DNA from 3 places in the Streptomyces sp. NPDC096046 genome. Region 3 is predicted to be linked to each of the others. Evidence: riboswitches for the same ligand, from Rfam matches in the RefSeq annotation. Region 3 holds a riboswitch; each other region holds the start of a gene.
What was found. A riboswitch is a leader RNA that binds a small molecule or an ion and turns the genes downstream of it on or off. The one in region 3 is predicted to bind cyclic di-AMP.

Region 1 (6,880 bases), on a different contig from region 3:
TGGATGTCCACGTTGGAGTCGGCGTGCGAGCCGCCGTTCAGGATGTTCATCATCGGCACCGGCAGCAGGTGCGCGTTGGGGCCGCCCAGGTAGCGGAACAGCGGCAGGTCGCTGGCCTCGGAGGCGGCGTGGGCGACGGCGAGGGAGACGCCGAGGATCGCGTTGGCGCCGAGGGAGCCCTTGTTGTCGGTGGCGTCCAGGTCGAACATCGCCTGGTCGATCAGACGCTGCTCGGTGGCGTCGTAGCCGACCAGCTCCGGGCCGATCTGCTCGATGACCGCCAGGACGGCCTTCTCCACACCCTTGCCGAGGTAGCGGTTCGAGTCGCCGTCGCGGAGCTCGATGGCCTCGAAGGCGCCCGTGGAGGCGCCGGACGGGACGGCGGCACGACCGGTGCTGCCGTCGTCGAGGCCGACCTCGACCTCGACCGTGGGGTTGCCTCGGGAGTCCAGGATTTCCCGGGCTACGACGACGTCGATGGACGGCACGAGCATCTCCTTCTTGGATGTGACGCGGTGACGCGGGTCGCGTGGACCCTGCGAGGTGCGGGCCGTGGTGGCTCGCGACATGAGCCTAACCGGCTCCGGGCGATCGGCCACCGGGTCGCCCACCCCATGGACAGAACCGAGAGTAAATTGTTTCCGAACGGAACAAAGCCCGTTGCCGAAAAACCCCCGCCCCGGCGCGTACGGGGGACGACGCACCGGGGCGGGGAGCACGAGGACCCTGGGCGGGTCCGGCAAGCCGCTGCTTACTTCAGGTGCAGCTGCTGGCCCGGGTAGATGAGGTCGGCGTCCTCGACGATGTCCTTGTTCAGCTGGAACAGCTTCTCCCAGCCGCCCTTGACCTTCTCGTCCGCGGCGATCGAGCTGAGGGTGTCGCCCTTGACGACCTTGTACTCGCCGTCGCCCTTCTTGACCTTCTTGCCGGTCGGCGTGGTGACGGTCTTCTTGGCGGCCGGGCGCTCGTCGGAGCGGGAAGCCGGCTGCTGCTCGGTCTGGCGGGTCTCGGTGCTCTGCCCGCTCTGCTGCGAGGAGCCGCCGGAGTTGCTGGAGGAGCCGCCGGAGTTGCTGGTGGAGCCGCTGGAGGAGCCGCCGCCGGTGTAACCGGCGCTCGACAGGCCCTTGCCGCAGACCGGCCAGGCACCCTTGCCCTGGCCCGCGAGGACCTTCTCGGCGATCTCGATCTGCTGGGCCTTGGTGGCCTGGTCGGCGGTGGAGGCGTACTTCGTGCCGCCGTAGCCGGCCCAGGTGGAGGCGGAGAACTGCAGACCGCCGTAGTAACCGTTGCCGGTGTTGATGGACCAGTTGCCGCCGGACTCGCACTGGGCGACGGCGTCCCACTCGGAGGCGGTGGCGGCGGAGGCGTTGCCGGCCGCCATCAGCGGGGCGGCGACGGCGGCACCGGTGACACCGGCGATGGCGATGGCGCGCGTGGCCTTGGACGGACGGCGGTGCGTGCCCTTACCGGAAAACAGCATGGAGAGATCCCCTCACCGACGCCTGCGAGGTGAGCTGTCGGGTTCGGGCCGGTTGAGTTGCCCGGCCGCGCCCCTCCCGGGACACGGCTTCACCCCAAGCCCTTCCGGCACAACCGGCCGGTCGGGCACTTACCTTGGGTCCCCCGCTCCTGCCTACGGCGCTTGACGCGACGACTGTTCCCGTACCGCCGCTGGCAGGATTCGGCGTTGCGGCAGCCGGGGCTCGCGGTGACGAGCGATCACGACCGTAGACACGCGATCCACGGAATTTCAAAGACGATCAGGGCTTCTGAGATCTATCTCTCACGGGCCTCAAACGGGACATTCGACGCGAAACGTGACGTGAACTCACCCGCTTTCGGGGTGACTTCGGCCGTGGTTTCCGCACTGCCCGAACGGCTACCCCTCGTCCGCTTCGACCCCTGTCGTGAGCGTCTGACCGGGGAGGATGAGGTTCGGGTCGGTACCGACGGCCTGCTCGCCCCCGTCGTCGAGGGAGTTCCATCCGCCGTCGACGTCAAGGGAGTCGGCGATGGACCAGAGACTGTCGCCCACGCCGACGATGTAGGAGCCCTCGGACGCGCCCCGGGAGGCGTCACCGGGCGAGGCGTGGCGGCCCGAGGGCGCGCCCTCACGGCCGCCCGCGGAGGCGGCGTCCTCCTCGGCGCTGGGGCCGCGGTGACGGCCGGAGCCGGTGTCCGTCGGGGCCGAAGAGTCGCCGCCCCGGCGGGAGTTGCCGGACTCGTCACCGCCGGGGGTGGCGGAGGGAGAGCCGTCGGGCTTCCGATCCTGCTTCTGCCCCTGCTCCCGAGAGGCGGAATCAGACGACTTGCCCGACTTGGAGGTCTCGTCCTTCTGGATCGACTGCGCGTCGGGCGACGACGAAGGGCTCGCGGAAGGCTCCGCGGAAGAGGACGACTCGTAGCCGTCGAGCAGACCGGGCGAGTCCACCTCACCGGATGCTTCGGACGAGTCGGAGGCTCCCGACCCCTCGTCCTGCTGGAGGCCGGAGAGCAGTCCGCAGGTACGCCACGCGCCGACCCCCTGGTCGGCGAGGATTCTCTCGGCCACGGATATCTGCTGGGAGCGACTGGCCAGGTCGGCGCTCGCGGCGTACTCGAGGCCGCCGTGGTTCTCCCAGTCCTCCTGGGACAACTGCAGGCCGCCGTAGTAGCCGTTGCCGCTGTTCTGGCTCCACGCGCCGCCGGTCTCGCAGTCCGCGATCCGGTCCCAGGTCGTGCCGTCGGCCGCGCTGGCACCGGAGGCCCCGAGGAGTGGGATCGCGATGGCGGAGCCGGTCACTCCGGCCGCCACGAGGAGAGCCGGAGCCTGGCGGGGGCGACGGTGCCGACCGTTCCCGGAGAGCATACGGAGACCTTTCACACGACAGCGGTGACCGACGCGTCCGGCATCCCGGCCGCGTTGATGGGTGAACGTATCGGCAGGAGATCACTTGTCACAAGTTAATGCCGCGCAGATCACGTGAAGATCACAGCTCTGATGTTTCGTCACGTCCGGCCGCCGCGAACTCCACCGGCAGGGTGCGCAGCCCGCGCATGATGAGGCCGCCGCGCCACCGCAGCTCGGCCGGATCCGCCGCGAGCCGGAGGTCCGGGAGGCGGGTGAGGAGGGTGGCGAGCGCGGTCTGGCCCTCCAGGCGGGCGAGTGGGGCGCCGAGGCAGTAGTGGATGCCGTGGCCGTACCCCAGGTGCTGGTTGTCGCGGCGGGCGAGGTCCAGCACGTCCGGATCGGCGAACCGCTCCGGGTCCCGGTCCGCGGCGGCCAGGACGACGAGAACCGGGTCGCCGGGCGCGATGTGCTGCCCGCCGAGGGTGAGGGGCTGCGTGGCGAAACGCCAGGTGGCGAGTTCGACGGGTCCGTCGAAGCGCAGGAGTTCCTCGACGGCGGTCTCCAGGAGGGCCGTTTCCCCGGCGGCGAGGGACGCCTGGAGCCGCGCCCGCTGTTCGGGGTGGGTGAGCAGGGCGTAGGTGCCGTTGCCGATCAGGTTCACGGTGGTCTCGAAACCGGCGAACAGCAGGATGAAGGCCATGGCCGCCGCCTCGTTCTCGGTGAGGTGCTCACCGTGGTCGGAGGCGCGGATGAGACCGGAGATGAGGTCCTCGCCGGGGGCGGGCTCGGCGGGCAGCGCCTCCCGCTTGCGGTGGATGAGGTCGGCGAGGTAGCCGCGCATCTTCTTCACCGACCGCGCCACGCCGCCCCTGGGACCGCCCTGGTGCCGGATCATCATGCCCGCCCAGTCGCGGAAGTCGTCCTGGTCCTCGCGGGGGACCCCGAGCAGGTCGCAGATGGCGTAGATGGGCAGCGGGAAGGCGAACTCGTGGATGAGGTCGGCGGACCCCTTCCGCGCGAACCCGTCGATGAGGGTGTCCGTGAGTTCCTGCACCCGTGGCGCGAACTCGGCGACCCGGCGGGGCGTGAACGCCTTGGACACCAGTCGCCGCAGCCGGGTGTGGTCCGGCGGATCGATGTTCAGCAGATGTGTCATCAGCTCGGCCTTGCGCTCCCCGGGGATTCCGGTCTTGCCCTTGGCGTGCGCCGGTTCGTCGTGATGCGCCGGGTTCTTGGAGAGCCGGTGGTCGGCGAGCGTCTGCTTGGCGTCGGCGTACCGCGTGACCAGCCAGGCCTCCACGCCGCTGGGAAGCCGCGTCTTGTGGACGGGACTGTGCTCGCGGAGCCAGGCGTAGGCGGGGTAGGGGTTGCTCGCGAACTCCCAGGTGAAGAGGTCGGGCGCGGTCGCGGGGGTGCGGGGCTGGGGCTGGTCGGTCACGCGTCGACCGTATCCGGCTTCCCGCCGCTTCCCGCCCCGCTTCCCGCCCCTCCCCTGCTGCCCGCTCCCCTTCCGTTCAGCCCTCGGACTCGGAGCGGGCCTTCCGTTAGCCCTCGGGCTCGGCACGGACCTTCCGTTCAACCCTCAGGCTCGGCACGGACCTCCCGTCAACCCTCGAAGTCGGCACGGACCTTCCGTTCAACCCTCAGGCTCGGCACGGACCTCCCGTCAACCCTCGAAGTCGGCACGGACCTTCCGTTCAGCCCTCGGACTCGGCGCGGACCTTCCGTTCAGCCCTCGCCCTCGGCCCGTCTGATCGCGTCGCGGTAGGCGCGGGCCGCCGCCCTCAGGGCCGCCTCCGGGTCCACGCCCTCGGACTCGGCGCGGACGGCCAGGGCGAGGAGCTCGTAGCCGATGCCCTCGACGGGCGGGAGCGGTATGTGCAGGTTCGCCGTGCGGGCGCGGGAGGCCAGCTTGGCGGCGAGGGCCAGACCGGGCTGGCCGAGGGGAATGCCCTCGGTGACCGAGGTGCGCCGCTTCTCGACCGCCTTGGTGCGCAGCCAGTGCTCCTTGACCTCCTCGGGGGTGGTGGCCGTCGCGTCGCCGAAGACATGCGGATGGCGGTGGATCAGCTTGGCGACGATGCCGCCGGCCACGTCGTCGATGGAGAAGGCCTCCTCCCCGTCCTCCGGGCGGCCCTCCTCGGCGATGCGGGCGTGGAAGACGACCTGGAGGAGGACGTCACCGAGCTCCTCGCGCAGTTCGTCGCGGTCGCCTTCCTCGATCGCCTCGACGAGTTCGTACGCCTCCTCGATGCCGTACTTCGCCAGGCCCTTGTGGGTCTGCTGCGAAGACCACGGGCATTCGACGCGGATGCGGTCCATGACCTGGACGAGGTCGAGGAGCCGGGCGCCCGGGAGGTCGTAGGAAGCGGGCAGCAGCTCCAGCTCGGGCATGGCGATACGGCCGGTACCGGCGAGGCGGGCCAGTCCGTCCGTCAGGACCGGTTCGCCCTCACCCGTCGCCACCACGACCACCGTGCGCCCCCCGGAGCAGGCGTCGACCAGCTCCTGGGCGGTGGGGGACGCCTCGTCGACCGGGATCCCCGCCTCGCGCAGATACGGCAGCTGCGGGTGTGCGCCGTCCGCGCACAGCACCCGGTCCGCCGCGTGCAGCGCCTGCCATGCGGGCCAGGAGAGCAGGCCGGGGGCGACGCGGTGGCTGGTGGTGAGCAGGATGATGCGGCCCGGGGCGGCGGCCGCGTCGGGAGCGGTCCGCTCGGGGCCCGGGGTGGCTTCGGGGCTGTTGGCGTTCACGGTTCGAAGCTATCCCACGCCGCCGACCGTCCTCGAAGTTGTCCACAGGGCCCCGGGAGCGGGTGCCCCGCATTCCGCCCCTGCTCCTACATACCCTGCGGGGTCGGTGCCGTCGTGACGTCCCGGACCCACGGCGTCTTGGCGTCGGCGCGGCTGCTCTTCTGGACGTCCCACGTGCCGTAGCGGGGGTTGAGGTCGATGTTCAGGTCCTTGGAGGCGTCGGAGAGGGCCTTCCAGAACTCGGGACGGTCGACGGTCGTGCCGAGCTTCTCGGCGAGCTTCTGGGCCTCCAGCTGGAGGCGGAGGCTCTCTTCGAGGCGCTGCGGCGGGATGCCGTACTGCCGGAGCCAGGCCGTCTCCAGCGCCTTGGCGCCGCCGGCCCGCTGTTCCAGGCCGGACCGCATCTGCTGGATCTCCTTGCGGGAGACGCTGACTCCGGCGTCGTCGGCGGCGCGGTGCAGCACCCGGTCCAGGACCATGGTGTGCAGGGTGTCGCGGGTGAGGGTGCCGGTCCTGGCGATGGCCTGCTGGTACTGGGCCTCGTTCTGCACGGCCGCCCGCTGGGCCGCGCGTACCTCGCCGACCCGCTCGTCCAGCTGGGAGACGGTGATGCGCTGGCCACCCACCAGGGCCGCCGCGCCGGGATGCGCGTCGTTCCCGCAGGCGGTGAGAAGGGGTGCCGCGGCGGCGATCGCTGCGGTGAGGACGAGCGCGGTGCGACGGCGGCGGTGCAAGGAAACCTCCCGAGGAGATTGTGCGACGGTGCACAAGGTCTTGCGATGATCGATGGTAGGCAGTGGCCAAGCTCTGGCCAACCCATTCGACCAACGATTCACCGGGACTTCCGGCACCGCCGCGCCAACCCCGGGGCGGTCGTCAGCCGCGGACCTGCCCCAGCCACTGCAGTGTCCTGCGGATCTCCGCTCCGAGTGGGTGCCCGGGGCCGTGGGTGCGCTCCACGTCGTGCAGCAGCCTGGCCAGGGTGTCGTGGGCGGCGCCGCGGTCACCGAGGGCGAGCAGGAGATGACCGATGCGACGGCGGACGTCGTGCGCGAGCTCGGGGCCGCCTGCGGCGACGTACTGGTTCTCGTAGTACGGCAGCACCGCCCGGTACTCGGCGAGCGCCGCCGCCGGCTCACCCAGCTGTTCGAGGCACTGGGCGGCCTCGTAGCGGAAGCGCAGGGCCTGCGGGTCGGCCTGGCCGGCCTCGGCGGCGCGTTCGTCGGCGAGCCGGCGCAGCTCGGGCAGGGCGCGCCGGTACTGGCCGTCGTCCAGGAGCGTCGCCGCGTACTGCTT
Region 2 (6,880 bases), on a different contig from region 3:
ACGGACGCGAGGAGTACCCGGTCGAGGGCGGCCCCCGTTTCGTCCGCCCCGCCCTGTCAATGCGCACGGCCGAGCGGCGCGGCACCGAGTGGGTCTTCGAGGGGCACGACACGGAGGACGACGAACTGCGGCTCCGGTTCCGCGACGGCGACCTGGCCGTCACGCTGCACTACCGGGTGCGCTCCGGGGCGGACGTCGTCGAGCGCTGGGTGACCGTCGACAACCGGGGACCGGCCGTCGAGCTGCTGCGCGCCGACTCCGCGACCTGGACCCTGCCCGACCGGGACGCCTGGCGACTGTCGCAGCTGCACGGCCGCTGGGGTGCCGAGTCCCGGCTGACGCGCTCCGGCCTCACCCACGGGGAGAAGGTCATCGGCAGCCGCCGCGGCCACACCTCCCACCAGCACCTGCCCTGGGTCGCCCTCGACACCGACGCCACCGAGGAGCACGGCGAGGTCTACGGCTGCGCCCTCGGCTGGTCCGGCTCCTGGCGCATCGCCGTGGCCCGGCTCCCCGACGCCCGCGTGCAGATCACCGGCGGGGCCGGCTACGACGACTCCGGCCTGCTGATGCTCGGCACCGGGGAGTCGTACACGACCCCTGTCTTCGCCGGGCTCTGGAGCGACGGCGGTTTCGGCGGGGCGAGCCGCGCCTGGCACGCCTATCAGCGGGCGTATGTGATCCCGGACGCCGAGCAGGACCGGCCGGTGCTGTTCAACTCCTGGGAGGCCACCGAGTTCGACATCTCCGAGGAGCAGCAGCGGGCGCTCGCCGAGCGGGCCGCCGCCCTGGGCGTCGAGCTGTTCGTGGTCGACGACGGCTGGTTCGGGGCGCGCACCAGCGACCGGGCCGGGCTGGGCGACTGGACCCCCAATCCCGACCGCTTCCCGGGCGGGCTGAAGCCGCTCGCCGACCACGTGCACGGCCTCGGCATGCGGTTCGGCATCTGGGTCGAGCCCGAGATGGTCAACCCGGACAGCGACCTGTACCGGGCGCACCCGGACTGGGTGCAGTACCAACCAGGACGAAAGAGGACGGAGTTCCGCAATCAGCTCGTCCTCAACCTGGCTCGGGAGGACGTCCGGGAGTACCTGTGGGAGCAGCTCGACGGGCTCCTCTCCGGCGCGCCGGTCGACTACGTGAAGTGGGACTTCAACCGCTGCTTCACCGACGCCGGGTGGCCGGACGACCCCTACCCGCAGCGACTGTGGGTCGACCACGTGCGCGGCCTGTACGCCCTGCTGGACCGGCTGCGGGCCGCCCACCCGGGTGTGGCCTTCGAGTCCTGCTCGGGCGGCGGCGGCCGGATCGACCTCGGGGTGCTGAGCCGTACGGACCAGGTGTGGACCTCCGACAACACCGACCCCCTCGACCGGCTCGCCATCCAGCACGGCTTCAGCCAGCTCCACCCGGCCCGGGTCATGGCCGCCTGGGTCACCGACAGTCCGAACGCCATGCTCAACCACCGGGCCAGTTCCCTGCGGTTCCGATTCGTCAGCGCCATGGCCGGGGTGCTCGGGGTCGGCGGCGACCTCACGCGGTGGACGCCGGAAGAGCTCGCCGAGGCGGAGCGGTGGGTGGGGCTGTACAAGGAGATCCGGCCCGTGGTGCAGCGCGGCGACCTGTACCGGCTGCGGCCCCCGGAGGGCGGCCTGAGCGCCGTGCAGTATGTCCTCGGCGCGGAGACCGTCGTCCTCGCCTGGCTCCAGGCGCAGCACTACGGCGAGCCCGTGCCGACGCTGCGGCTGCGCGGCCTTGACCCGACAGCGGCGTACGAATGCCTCGAAACGGGCGAAGTTCATCGAGGGGCCGTGCTGCTGCACCACGGATTGCGGGTCGGCCTGAGCGGAGATTTCGACGCCACTGTCGTCCGTCTTAGGCGCAAGTAGTCGTTCTGCCCGAATAGGGAGTTTCGGCTGCTATGGGGTAACGTGCCCCGATCGTAAGGGGGATGAGGTCGGGGTGCGTGACCATCGTCATATTCGTGACGATGCGTTGCTGCCATGTTCACGTAATTTCCATGGCGGCAAGGGTCATTGAGAAAAGCGGAAGATCGGTCATCCACGCTCGGTGACGGCATGTGTGTCGGCGCGTCGAGGAAAACACCGTCGCGGGCAACCGCAAGCTTGTCCCATTGCGTCTTGGTCGCTTACGTTCCACACCCATCCGGACGGACGCCTAATCCTGCCGCCGCCCGGAGCCCCACACACTGACCCGACGTACGGCAGGAGCGGGGGACCCACAGGTAAGACGCCTGTTCCGGTTCCCGGAACGGCTTGGGGTTAAGTCGCGCCTCGGCGCGACCGGGCATCTCCAGCCCGCACCCGACAGCTCACCTCGCAGGCGACGGAGAGGAATTCGTCATGCCCGCGAAGGGTAAGCACCGCCGCCCCAAGACCCAGCGTTTCACCCGCTCCATCGCCGTCGCCGGAACGGGCGGGGCCGCTCTCGCCCTGCCGCTCATGGGGGCCACCGGCGCCCACGCCGCCACCCCGCAGTCGGCTCCGGACAAGGCCGTCCAGTCGGCTCCGGCCGCCGGCGAGAAGGCCGCCGGCAAGGCCACCGGCGCCCACACGTACACCGTGAAGGCCGGCGACTACCTCGCGAAGATCGCCGACGACCAGCACGTCAGCGGCGGCTGGAAGAAGCTCTACGCGGACAACCGTGACGCCGTCGGCTCCGACCCGTCGCTGATCCACCCGGGCCTGAAGCTGTCGATCGGCAAGAAGGCCGCGAGCGCGCCCAAGGCCTCGGCCCCGTCCGCGCCGAAGGCCTCGGCCGCGAAGCCCTCGGCCGCCAAGCCGTCCGCCGCCGAGTCGGCCCCGAAGGCGGAGACCGCCGCGAAGCCGGCCGCCGCCAAGCCCGCCGCCGGGCCCGCCGCCCAGAGCAACTCCAGTGGCTACAGCCTCCCGGTGGCCGGTGCCACCGTCGGTACCCCGTACCGCATGTCCGGCAGCATGTGGTCCAGCGGTTACCACACCGGTGTCGACTTCGTCGTCCCGACCGGCACCTCCCTCAAGGCCGTCGGCGCGGGCACCGTCGTCTCCGCCGGCTGGGGCGGCGCCTACGGCAACCAGGTCGTCATCAAGCTCGCCGACGGCTACTACGCCCAGTACGCCCACCTGTCCCAGCTCTCCGTCTCGGCCGGCCAGACCGTGACCGCCGGGCAGCAGATCGGCCTGTCGGGCGCCACCGGCAACGTGACCGGACCGCACCTGCACTTCGAGATCCGCACCACGCCGGACTACGGCTCGGACGTGGACCCGGTCGCCTTCCTGCGCTCGCACGGCGTCTCCGTCGGCTGACCGACCGCACGACCACCTGCCTGACACGCGACCGAAGGCCGGACCCCGATCCCGGGTCCGGCCTTCGGCCTGTCCGTGTCGATCGCCTCAAGGGATCGACAGCGGGCGGCAGTTGGGACACAGTGATCACGTCGAGAGTGCAAGCGCTTTCTGAAGGAGCTGTGTCCCGTGCCGACCACCCGCAGAACGTTCGCAGCCCTGTCCGCCGGAGCCGCCCTGGCGGTCGTCTCCCCGACGGGCGGCGCGCACGCCGCCTCCCGTCATCGCCGCCTCGTCGCCCGCGACGATTTCTGTCACGGCCTCGGGCAGTGGGCGACCGAACTCCAGGGCGGCGGTACCGTCACCGCCTCCCGCGGCATCCTGGAGATCGACGTACCGAGCGGCGCTACCGTGTGGTTCAGGCAGCGGCTCGAAGGGCCGTACCTTCTCGAATACACCGCGACCCCGGTCTCCGCGGGCGGGGTGAACGACCGGGTCTCGGACCTGAACAACTTCTGGAACGCGACCGACGTCCGCTCCCCGGAGGATCTCCTCGCCACACCGCGCGCCGGGGCCTTCGACGAGTACGACCACCTCACGGCGTACTACGCGGGCTACGGCGCCAACCACAACACCACGACCAGGCTGCGCCGTTACGTCGGTCAGCCCGGTGTCCGCCCCCTGCTCCTCGACTACGCCGAGCCGCTGCTGGTGCCCAACGAGCCGAACCGGGTCCGCATCGTCTCCGACGGCTCCACGGTCCAGTGGTGGAACAACGGGCGACTCGTCTTCGGTCACCTCGACCCGCAGCCGTACACGAGCGGGCATTTCGCCTTCCGGACCGTCTGGAGCCATTTTCGGATCAGCGGATTCCGGGTCTGGCGGTTCACTCGGAAACATCCCTGACGAGCGGTGTATTCCGAAGTTGACGAACCCTTGGAAAGTGGCTTATCTCACCGCCAGTCAATCCCTTCCTACGGTCGCGTAGGTCACATTCGAAGGTGAATCATGGACTGCTGTGGCAGACGATTCGAAGAGTGACAGCAGAGTAGTGATCGGGTCGTACGTAGCGGTGGGGGACAGCTTCACCGAGGGCGTGGGTGATCCCGGCCCCGACGGGGCGTTCGTCGGCTGGGCCGACCGGTTCGCCGTCCTGCTCGCCGACCGCAGGCCCGAGGGCGACTTCCAGTACACCAATCTCGCCGTACGCGGAAAGCTCCTCGACCAGATCGTGGCCGACCAGGTTCCGCGGGCCGTCGCCATGGCCCCGGACCTCGTCTCGTTCTGCGCCGGGGGCAACGACATCATCCGGCCCGGCACCGACCCCGACGAGGTCGCCGAGCGCTTCGAGCGGGCCCTGGTCCAGCTCACCGCGGTATCCGGCACGGTCATGGTGACGACCGGATTCGACACCCGTGGCGTGCCCGTGCTCAGGCACCTGCGCGGCAAGATCGCCACCTACAACGGGCACGTCCGGGCCATCGCAGACCGGTACGGCTGCCCGGTGCTCGACCTGTGGTCCCTGCGCAGTGTCCAGGACCGCAGGGCCTGGGACGCCGACCGGCTGCACCTGTCCCCCGAGGGGCACACGCGCGTGGCGCTCCGCGCGGGCCAGGTGCTCGGCCTCGACGTGCCGGCCGACCCCGAGCAGGCGTGGCCTCCGCTGCCCCCGCGCGGCGTTCTCGACGTGCGGCGGGACAACGTCGCCTGGGCGCGCGATTTCCTGGTGCCGTGGATCGGGCGCCGATTGCGCGGAGAGTCGTCGGGCGACCATGTGACGGCCAAGGGGGCGCTGTCGCCGGACGACATCAGGATGCGGATCGCAACGGTGGCGTGAGAGCGGTTCACTGCGCGTGAGGGCCGTGCCGACGGCCAAGGGGGCGCTGTCGCCGGACGACAGGATGCGGATCGCAACGGTGGCCCAGGAGCGGTTCACGGCGCGTGCGGGCCGTGCCGGGTGGAACACCGGCGCGGCCCCCACGCGCAGAAGCACCGGCTACGACGGCATCAGCCGCTCGCCCTCCACCAGCCCCAACTCGCGGGCCAGTGCCTCCTCCACCCACTCCTGAGCCCGTGCTCGCGGTACCGCGCCGGCGTAGGACGTCAACTGCACGGCGAGGCCGTCGAGGAGGGCGGTGAGACGCAGGGCCGTGCCCTGCGGGTCCGGGCAGCGGAACTCGCCGGCGGCCACACCCTCCGCGATGACCTCGGCGAGGGCGGCCTTCCACTGCCGGTCGAGGTCCTGGGCCACTTCCCGCAGCACCGGGTCGCGCAGTGCCGCCGCCCAGCCCTCGATCCACAGGCGCCAGCCCTTGGCCTTCCCGGTCGGGGCGTACCACCGTACGGCCGACCGCAACCGGCGCAGCGCCGGCCAACGGCGGCCGAGCAGCTTGCGCAGATGCGCGAGATCGCCCTCCGCCGCGTGCCGGAACGCGGCGGCGACCAACTGCTCCTTCGTGGAGAAGTGATAGAGGACCAGCGCGTTGCTCACGCCGAGCGCGGAGGCCACGTCGGCGATCCTGACCGCCGCCACACCCCTCGCCTCGATCTGCTCGATGGCGGCCCGCAGCAGATCCCCACGCCGCTGAGCCACACTCAACCGGACTCTGGTCACCCGGTCACCCTACCCACGCGCGTGCGGTGCCTCGACGGGGCGTTTCGGCCTGTCCGGCCCTGGCCCGCGACGGCGGTCGCCGAGAGGACGACGATCGCCTGTCCGGCCCTGGCCCGCGACGGCGGTCGCCGATGGACGACGATGCCCTCACCGGTACCAGCCGAATCGCTCCGCGATCACCGGTAGCCGGTCCGCCGCGATCGCGTGGGCCGCGGCCCGCGGTGTCGTCCCGTCGGCCCGGGCGCGGGCCAGCATCCGCTCGACCAGGTCCCGCATCGACCGCCGGGTGTACGCGAAGGCCTTCTCAGCGTCGGCGCCGATGTCCCCGAACAGCGTCCACCACCACCAGGCGTTCGTCCCCGAGTTGACCACGACGTCCGGCAGCACGGTCACCCCGCGCGCGGCCAGCGGGAGCTCCGCCTCCGGCCGCACGGGCATGTTGGCCGCCTCCACGACCCAGCGGGCCGTGATGCGCCCCTGGTTGCCGGCATCGATGGCGTACGACACGGCGGCCGGCACCAGTACGTCCGCGTCCGCCGACAGCCAGGCGTCGCCCGGCAGTTCGCGGTCGCCGGACCGCAGCGCCGAGCGGTCCACCGTGCCGTGGGCGTCCCTCGCGGCGAGCAACGCCTCGACGTCGAGACCCGCCGGGTTGGCGACCGTGCCCCTGACGTCGGCCACGGCCACGACCGTGAGCCCCGCGCGCGTGAGGAAACGCGCGGTGGCCCCGCCCATGGTGCCCAGTCCCTGGAGGGCGACCCGCGTCCCCGTGTACGGCACACCGGCCAGGTCCAGGGCGGCCAGGGCGGCTTCGGCCACACCGCAGCCGCCGGCCAGCTCGTCCAGCCCGATCCCGCCGACCTCGACCGCGAACGCGTCCCGGAGCCGCCGCCGGGCCTCGGCCTCGTCGTCCAGCAGCGGATACACGGCCTGGATCGAGGAGACCAGCCCCGCCTCGGCGGCGGCCCGGTCCACCAGGTCC
Region 3 (6,880 bases):
AGTGAGCGGTCGCTGACCCGTGCTCGACCAGCCGCAGGAGTGAGCCGTCGCCGACCCGTACCTGAACCAGCCACAGGAGTGAGCCGGGATCAGCCGGCGAACTCGGGCCCGTGCAGCACCGCACGGGCCCGCCGGTACCAGCGCCAGGCGATCGTCTTCGGCCCGTCGCGGTAGGGCGCCACCCGCGCGCCCGCCCCAGCCAGCCAGCTCTCGATGTCGGCGAGGGTGTGGGTGCGCCGGACGATGAGCCGGGCGATGCGGTACCGCTCGTCGCGGTCCGAGCTGAGCGCGTGCCGTACGGCGGTCGCCGTCTCGTAGCCGGCTCGGGCCGACATGGCCCGTACGCGGGGGCTGTTGTAGCCGTGCGGGTAGGCGAGGTGCCGTATCTCGTGCCCGAGGGCGTCCTCCAACACGGCCTTGGAGGTGCGCAGTTCGTACGCCAGGGCCTTGGCCGGCAGGGTGTCGAGCTGCGCGTGGGTGACGGTGTGACTGCCGATCTCCATGCCGGAACGTTCCAGCTCCGGCGCCCGGGCCAGGGTCATCATCGGGGCGGGCGGCAGCAGGCTGCGGCCTCCCGGGGCGATGGCCCCGGTGGTGAGGTAGGCGGTGGCCGGCAGCGCGCGTTCGGCCAGGGCCTCGGCGGTGGCGCCGGGCAGATCGGCGAACCCGTCGTCGAAGGTGAGCAGCACGGGCCGGGGCGGCAGCGGCGCCCGCCCGGCCAGGTGGTCGGCGACCGTGCTGATCGTGACGGGCGTACGGCCGCTGCGGACCACCGCGTCGAGGTGCGCGGCGAACTGCTTCGGCGTGACCGTGAACTCCGCTATCCAGTCCGGCGGATCGTCCGTCACGGAGTGGTACAGGAAGACGGGGATCGCGGGGGTGCAGGCACCGCCCGCCGCGGCTATCGGCCCCTCACCGTCCTGCGCACCCCGCTCCGCCCGGCCTCTGCCGTCCGTCTTCATCCCGCCCCCCGCGCTGTCTTCTCCCGAACGGGCGAGCGCAGGGCCCGCCGGGCCTTCAGATAGCCGACCGGCCCGTACACCATCCCGCGTCGCTGCAACCGCGACAGCCGCCGCGGCCAGGGATGGGTCCGCCCGTCGTGATCACCCGGCATTCCGGCGCGGTGCGCCGCGTCCGTCTCCCGCACGGCCGTCAGCGCACGGGCGTGGGCGAGGCCCCGGGGCAGCCGCGCGAGGAACGCCGGCAGCAGCGCGGGCCGGTTCACGAGCACCGCGGTGAGATACGCCGTGAGCCCGGCGCCGTAGCCGTACGCCTGGGTCTCCAGGTCCCGCCAGGTCTCCCGGTGGTGGTGCCACACCAGGGCGTACGGCGTGTAGCGCAGCCGGTGACCCTCCGCCAGGACGCGCACGAAACCGTAGAGGTCGTCCCCGCCCCGGGCGGCCGTCCCGGCGCCGGTGGCCGGGTCGAAACCGCCGACGGAACGCAGCACCGCGGTGCGGAACGCCATGTTCGCGCCCGATCCGAACCGCCCCGCCGTGAACGGGAACAGCGGCTCGTCGCCCGGCGGGCTCGCCGGGTCGTACGTCCTTGGAGTGAAGCCCTTCGCGAAGCCGCCGTGGCTCTCCAGCAGCACCTGGGCCGGAGTGGTCAGCCGCGCGGGCAGGATCAGCCCGGTGCTGCACCCGAGCCGGGCGTCGGCGGCGAAGGGCGCGGTCAGCTCGGTCAGCCAGCGCGGGTCGGCGACCACGTCGTCGTCGGTGAAGGCGACCACCTCGCCGCCCACGGCGTCCAGCCCGGCGTTGTGCGCGCCCGCGAGCCCCGGAACAGGCTCACGGACGTACCGCACGCGTTCGGCGTACTTCCGCTCGATCAGCTCCCGTGTCTCGTTCGTGACGGGCGCGTTGTCGACGACGACGATCTCGAACCGCGGATGGTCCTGCGCCAGCAGCGAGTCCAGCGCCCGCGCCAGTTGCCCGGCACGTTCCCGCGTCGCGACGACGACACTCGTGTACGGGGGCTCCCCGGGCTCGCCGAAGACGGCCGTCCGGCACTCCGCCCGGGCCCGCCCCGCCAGCACGGCAGTCGGATCCGCCCCCTCCGGCACCCGCCCGAGCAGCGTGCCCACGGGCCGGCCGCCCCTCCTGACCAGCGCGAACACCGCTCCGTACGTCACCGGCGGACTCCCCGGGCCCGGTCTGAGCACCGCCTCGTCCCCGTCGAGGTCCAGCTCGGCGACCTGCACCGCCCCGATGTCCAGGAACCGCCGTATCTCCTCCCGCGCACGCGCCGAACGGGCCACGCGCCCACCCCCCTTGTGTCGGATACGCCTTGCGTTCAGGTGCGGCGCAGCCGGGCCGCGCCCTTCAGTGCCCGCGCCGCCAGCGAGGCGAGCCGCGGCCGGCCGCGGACGAAGCGGTGCGCGCGGCGCGCCGGCTCGCGGCTCAGCCAGTGCAGCGCCGCGCCCGCCCCCGGCCGCGTCACCGCCCCCTCGTACACGGGCAGTTCGCCCGTCTTCAGCGCGTCCTTGTACGCGGCCGTGCCCCGCCCCAGATCGAGCATGCCGACGCCGGCGGCGGCCGCCGCCTCGGCCATGCGCAGGTGCAGCACCAGACCCGGCGAGAACTTCGCGAACTCCGGGTCGTAGGCCGGGAACCAGCAGGCCAGCACCGAGGCCGAGCGCAGCCCGAAGTGGGCGGCGACGGGCCGCTCACCGGCGTACAGCACGGACAGGGTGCCGCTGCACTCCGGCGCCCGGGTCCGGGCCAGCCGTCCGACGAGCCGGGTGATCCACTCCTGGGCGAACCGGTCCCGGCGGCCTGTCCTGCGGTACTGCGCCGACTTCCACGCCATGAGGGTGCGCAGCGCGGTGGGGTCGCGTTCGTCGAACACGAACCGCAGCTCACCGGCCTGCCGGCGCAGCTTGCGCTCCTTGGCCAGCGTGGTCTTGAGGAACTTCGGCGACTGCGTGCGCAGCACCGACTCGTACGTCTCGTAGCCCTTCTCCACGTCGATGACGTAGGTGGCGTGCTCCTCGGCCGCGTACCGGACGAACAGCCGCTGCTCGGCCTCCAGATTGTCGAAGGCGAAGCTCGACACCGAGCAGGCCTTCAGCAGGGCGCCCGTCTCCAGGTCCAGGCCCGGCCGCAGGATCGCGCCCTGCGCGTCCGAGACGCCGAGCCCGACCGCCCGGCCCTGCCCCAGCGGGCCCCGCTCATAGGGCAGGAAGCCGGCCGGCTCCGGCCCCTCGTACACCACGGCGACCCGGGCCCCCGGCCTGACCCGGCCGACGGCTTCGGTGAACTCCGGTTCCATGAAGGGGTTGCGCGGTGCCTCGGAGGCCGCGCGCAGCGCACGCCAGCGCTCCTTCTCCCCTGCGCCGAGCTCCCCGGGACCCGCCACGCGTATGCGCCCACTGCTCAACCTGACCCCCCGATCAAGTCCCCCCTGGACACATGGAAGGTACCGCTCTTTGCGGCCTCTCCGGTAGGTAGCGGAGCATGTTGTTGTCAACCGGTGCAGAGGCCTTCAACCGGGCAATCGGCGTCCGCCGTGTGATGAAACGAAGGGGGCGCGTTGTCCGTATTCTCTGATCATGGCCGCACCCCTCGCATATTCACTCATCGCCACCGATCTGGACGGGACGTTGCTGCGCGGCGACGACACCCTCTCCGACCGGTCTCTCGCCGTGCTCGCGCGGGTGGCGGACGCCGGTGCCCAGCACCTCGTGGTGACGGGCCGGCCGGCGCCGAGAGTGCGGCCGCTCCTGGACGACCTCGGATGCGGGGGGCTCGCGGTGTGCGGGCAGGGCGCGCAGGTGTACGACGCCGGCGCGGACCGGATGCTGTGGTCCATCACCCTGGACCGGGAACTGGCCGAGACGGCCCTCGGCAAGATCGAGGCCGAGGTGGGGCAGGTGTACGCGGCGGTCGACCAGGACGGGGTCGACGGGCTCACGCTGATCGAGCCGGGTTATCTCATGCCGCACCCGACGCTGCCCGCGGTGCGGGTCGACCGGCGCGACGACCTGTGGGGCGAGCCCATCAGCAAGGTGCTGCTGCGCCACCCCTACCTGTCGGACGACGAACTGGCGGCGACGGCCCGCTCGGTGGTGGGCTCACTGGCGACGGTGACGATGTCGGGGCCCGGCACGGTGGAACTCCAGCCGTGCGGGATCACCAAGGCGACGGGCCTGGCGCTGGCCGCCGAGCATCTGGGGCTGCGGCCGGCGGACACCATCGCCTTCGGTGACATGCCCAACGACATCCCGATGTTCGACTGGGCGGCGCACGGCGTGGCGATGGCCAACGGCCATCCCGAACTCAAGGCCGTGGCCGACGAGATCACGCTGTCGAACGAGGACGACGGCATCGCCGTCGTCCTCGAACGACTGCTGGGCGGGACGGCTCAGTACGGGCCGTTGACGTTGTCGATCGAGCCGTAGCGGTCGGCCGCGTAGTTGCAGGCCGCCGTGATGTTGGCGACCGGGTCGAACGGGTCCCACGACGTGCCGTCCACGTGGTAGGCCTGGAACGTCGGGTCGATGGTCTGGAGCAGGCCCTTGGACGGGGTGCCCTTGGCGGCGTTCGAGTCCCAGTTGTTGATCGCCTGCGGGTTGCCGGACGACTCGCGCATGATGTTGCGGTGGATGCCCTCGTAGGACCCGGGGATCCCCTTCTGCGCCATGATGTCCAGCGCTTCGCGGATCCAGCCGTCGAGGTTGTTCGCGTAGGTCTTCGCGGACGCCTGGGTGGCCTGGGCGACGCCCGTGGCGGGCTTCGCGGCCGGCTTGGCCGGGGCGGACGAGGGGGTCACCGTCTTCTTCGCGGCGGGCGCCTTGGTGGTCTTCACCGTCAGCTTCAGACCCGGGTGGATCAGCTTCGGGTTGTCGCCGACGGCGGCGCGGTTGTCCTTGTAGAGCTGCTTCCAGCCGCCCGAGACGTCGTACGTGTCCGCGATGCGGGCGAGCGAGTCGCCCTTGGTCACGGTGTACGTGAGGGACTTGGCGGGCTGGGCCGCCCGCGGCACGGACTGTGCGGCGGCGGGTGCGATCTGGGACTCGGCGGCGCTCGCGTGGGTGGCGCCGAGGAGCGGGAGGGTGAGTGCGGCTCCACCGGTGCCGACGGCGATGAAGCCTCGGGTCAGCGGGTTGGTTCCGGGGCGACGGTGCTTGCCTCGTGCGGGCATGGCGATATTCCTCTCCGGCGCCTGCGAGGTGAGCTGTCGGGTTCGGGCCGGGAGGTGCCCGGCCGCGTACGGCACTGTGTGCCGTGCGCGGCTTCACCCCGAGCCGTGCCGCTGTGCGGACCGGCGACTTACCTGGGTCCCCCGCTCCTGCCCTGCGTGAGTGAGTCGGTTCAGTGGGGAGTCCGGGCGGCGGCAGGATTAGGCGTCCGCCGGACAGGCCGGGAACGTATGCGAGAGCACATGTCGGGAACAAGCGCCTCAGTCACATATCACGCGGATGACCTTGGTCGGGACTGTTTGGGCTACTTGATCCTTTGCGCGAGCCAAGGCTCAACTGGCTTATCGGGGAAGGGGGTACGGGCCGGTGTGAGGCCGGGAGGAAAAAGCGGAAGAGGTGATTCAACTCACTGATCGCGAGCCGGAGGGGCAATTTCCATCAAGGGGAATTCACTTACTCAAAACGGCAAATCGGGCATATTTTGCTACCTTTGGGTAAGTCGATAAATATCTGTTCTTATGGGTTGATCGAAAACATAGCGGTCGTGATCGGATACCACCCGGCCTGTAACCACGGGCGCTGGCGGTGATCGAAACGTGACCGGATACGCTGACGTGAGTGAGGGCAGCGACCTATCGACAAACCGCGTAATCACCGGCAGACACAGCAGACAGGAGACCCCTCGTGACCGACGTCGGGCCGTTCGGGCTGAGCGTGCGGGACCAGGCTCTGGAAGCCGATGTCCAGGCCGGACTGACGGCTGTCGAGGAAGGCTTGCTCGAGGCCACCAAGAGTGAGGTGCCCTTCATCACGGAGGCCGCCCAGCACCTGGTGCGGGCCGGTGGCAAGCGGTTCCGTCCGCTGCTCGTGATGCTCTCCGCCCAGTTCGGTGACCGGTACGCACCCGGGATCGTGCCGTCGGCCGTCGTCGTGGAGCTGACCCACCTCGCCACGCTGTACCACGACGACGTCATGGACGAGGCCGCCGTGCGCCGGGGCGTCGCGAGCGCGAACACCCGCTGGGGCAACTCCGTCGCGGTCCTCACCGGCGACTTCCTCTTCGCCCGTGCCTCGCACATCCTGGCCGACCTCGGCCCGGAGGCCGTGCGAGTGCAGGCCGAGGCGTTCGAGCGCCTGGTGACCGGCCAGATCCTGGAGACGGCCGGACCGCAGGACGGCCGCGACCCCATCGAGCACTACCTGGACGTGCTGGGCGGCAAGACCGGCTCGCTGGTCGCCGTCTCGTGCCGCTTCGGCGCGATGATGTCCGGCGCCGACGAGACGGTCGTGCACGTGCTGACCCAGTACGGCGAGCGGCTCGGCGTCGCCTTCCAGCTCGCCGACGACGTCCTGGACATCGCCTCCGACTCCCACGAGTCCGGCAAGACCCCCGGCACCGACCTGCGCGAGGGCATCCCCACCCTGCCGGTGCTGCGGCTGCGCGAGCGGGCGGCCCGGCTCGGGCTCGCCGAGGACATCGCCCTGTGCGAGCTGCTGGACTCCGACCTCACCGACGACGAACGGCACGCCGAGGCCCTGCGCCTGCTGCGGGCCCACCCGGCGCTGGAGCAGGCCCGGCGGGACACCGTCCGCTATGCCCAGGACGCCCGTTCGGCGCTGGCGCCCCTGAAGGAGTGCGCCGCGAAGACGGCGCTCCTGGAGCTGTGCGACGCGGTGGTGCACCGGGCCGGCTAGTGCCGCAGCAGGCAACGTTCGCCCCGTCGCGACGCCCGGCAC

Region 1: another riboswitch for cyclic di-AMP. It lies ahead of ABTX62_RS19260 (transglycosylase family protein); the one in region 3 lies ahead of ABTX62_RS14820 (transglycosylase SLT domain-containing protein).
Region 2: another riboswitch for cyclic di-AMP. It lies ahead of ABTX62_RS22605 (M23 family metallopeptidase); the one in region 3 lies ahead of ABTX62_RS14820 (transglycosylase SLT domain-containing protein).

What each region holds. Positions count from the first base shown of each region.
Region 1 is NZ_JBEOSZ010000020.1:66,565-73,444, forward strand. Features, by position in the region: gene eno (phosphopyruvate hydratase) at 1-488, opposite strand, end outside; gene ABTX62_RS19260 (transglycosylase family protein) at 752-1,480, opposite strand; cyclic di-AMP (ydaO/yuaA leader) riboswitch at 1,485-1,651, opposite strand; gene ABTX62_RS19265 (transglycosylase family protein) at 1,880-2,848, opposite strand; gene ABTX62_RS19270 (cytochrome P450 family protein) at 2,970-4,268, opposite strand; gene ABTX62_RS19275 (nucleoside triphosphate pyrophosphohydrolase) at 4,559-5,584, opposite strand; gene ABTX62_RS19280 (SurA N-terminal domain-containing protein) at 5,671-6,318, opposite strand; gene ABTX62_RS19285 (serine/threonine-protein kinase) at 6,461-6,880, opposite strand, start outside.
Region 2 is NZ_JBEOSZ010000026.1:37,945-44,824, reverse strand. Features, by position in the region: gene ABTX62_RS22610 (alpha-galactosidase) at 1-1,889, shown strand, start outside; cyclic di-AMP (ydaO/yuaA leader) riboswitch at 2,205-2,359, shown strand; gene ABTX62_RS22605 (M23 family metallopeptidase) at 2,364-3,305, shown strand; gene ABTX62_RS22600 (DUF6250 domain-containing protein) at 3,474-4,190, shown strand; gene ABTX62_RS22595 (SGNH/GDSL hydrolase family protein) at 4,336-5,121, shown strand; gene ABTX62_RS22590 (TetR/AcrR family transcriptional regulator) at 5,281-5,898, opposite strand; gene ABTX62_RS22585 (Glu/Leu/Phe/Val dehydrogenase dimerization domain-containing protein) at 6,046-6,880, opposite strand, start outside.
Region 3 is NZ_JBEOSZ010000014.1:47-6,926, reverse strand. Features, by position in the region: gene ABTX62_RS14840 (polysaccharide deacetylase family protein) at 90-962, opposite strand; gene ABTX62_RS14835 (glycosyltransferase family 2 protein) at 959-2,260, opposite strand; gene ABTX62_RS14830 (GNAT family N-acetyltransferase) at 2,296-3,381, opposite strand; gene ABTX62_RS14825 (HAD family hydrolase) at 3,554-4,402, shown strand; gene ABTX62_RS14820 (transglycosylase SLT domain-containing protein) at 4,366-5,145, opposite strand; cyclic di-AMP (ydaO/yuaA leader) riboswitch at 5,149-5,318, opposite strand; gene ABTX62_RS14815 (polyprenyl synthetase family protein) at 5,828-6,838, shown strand.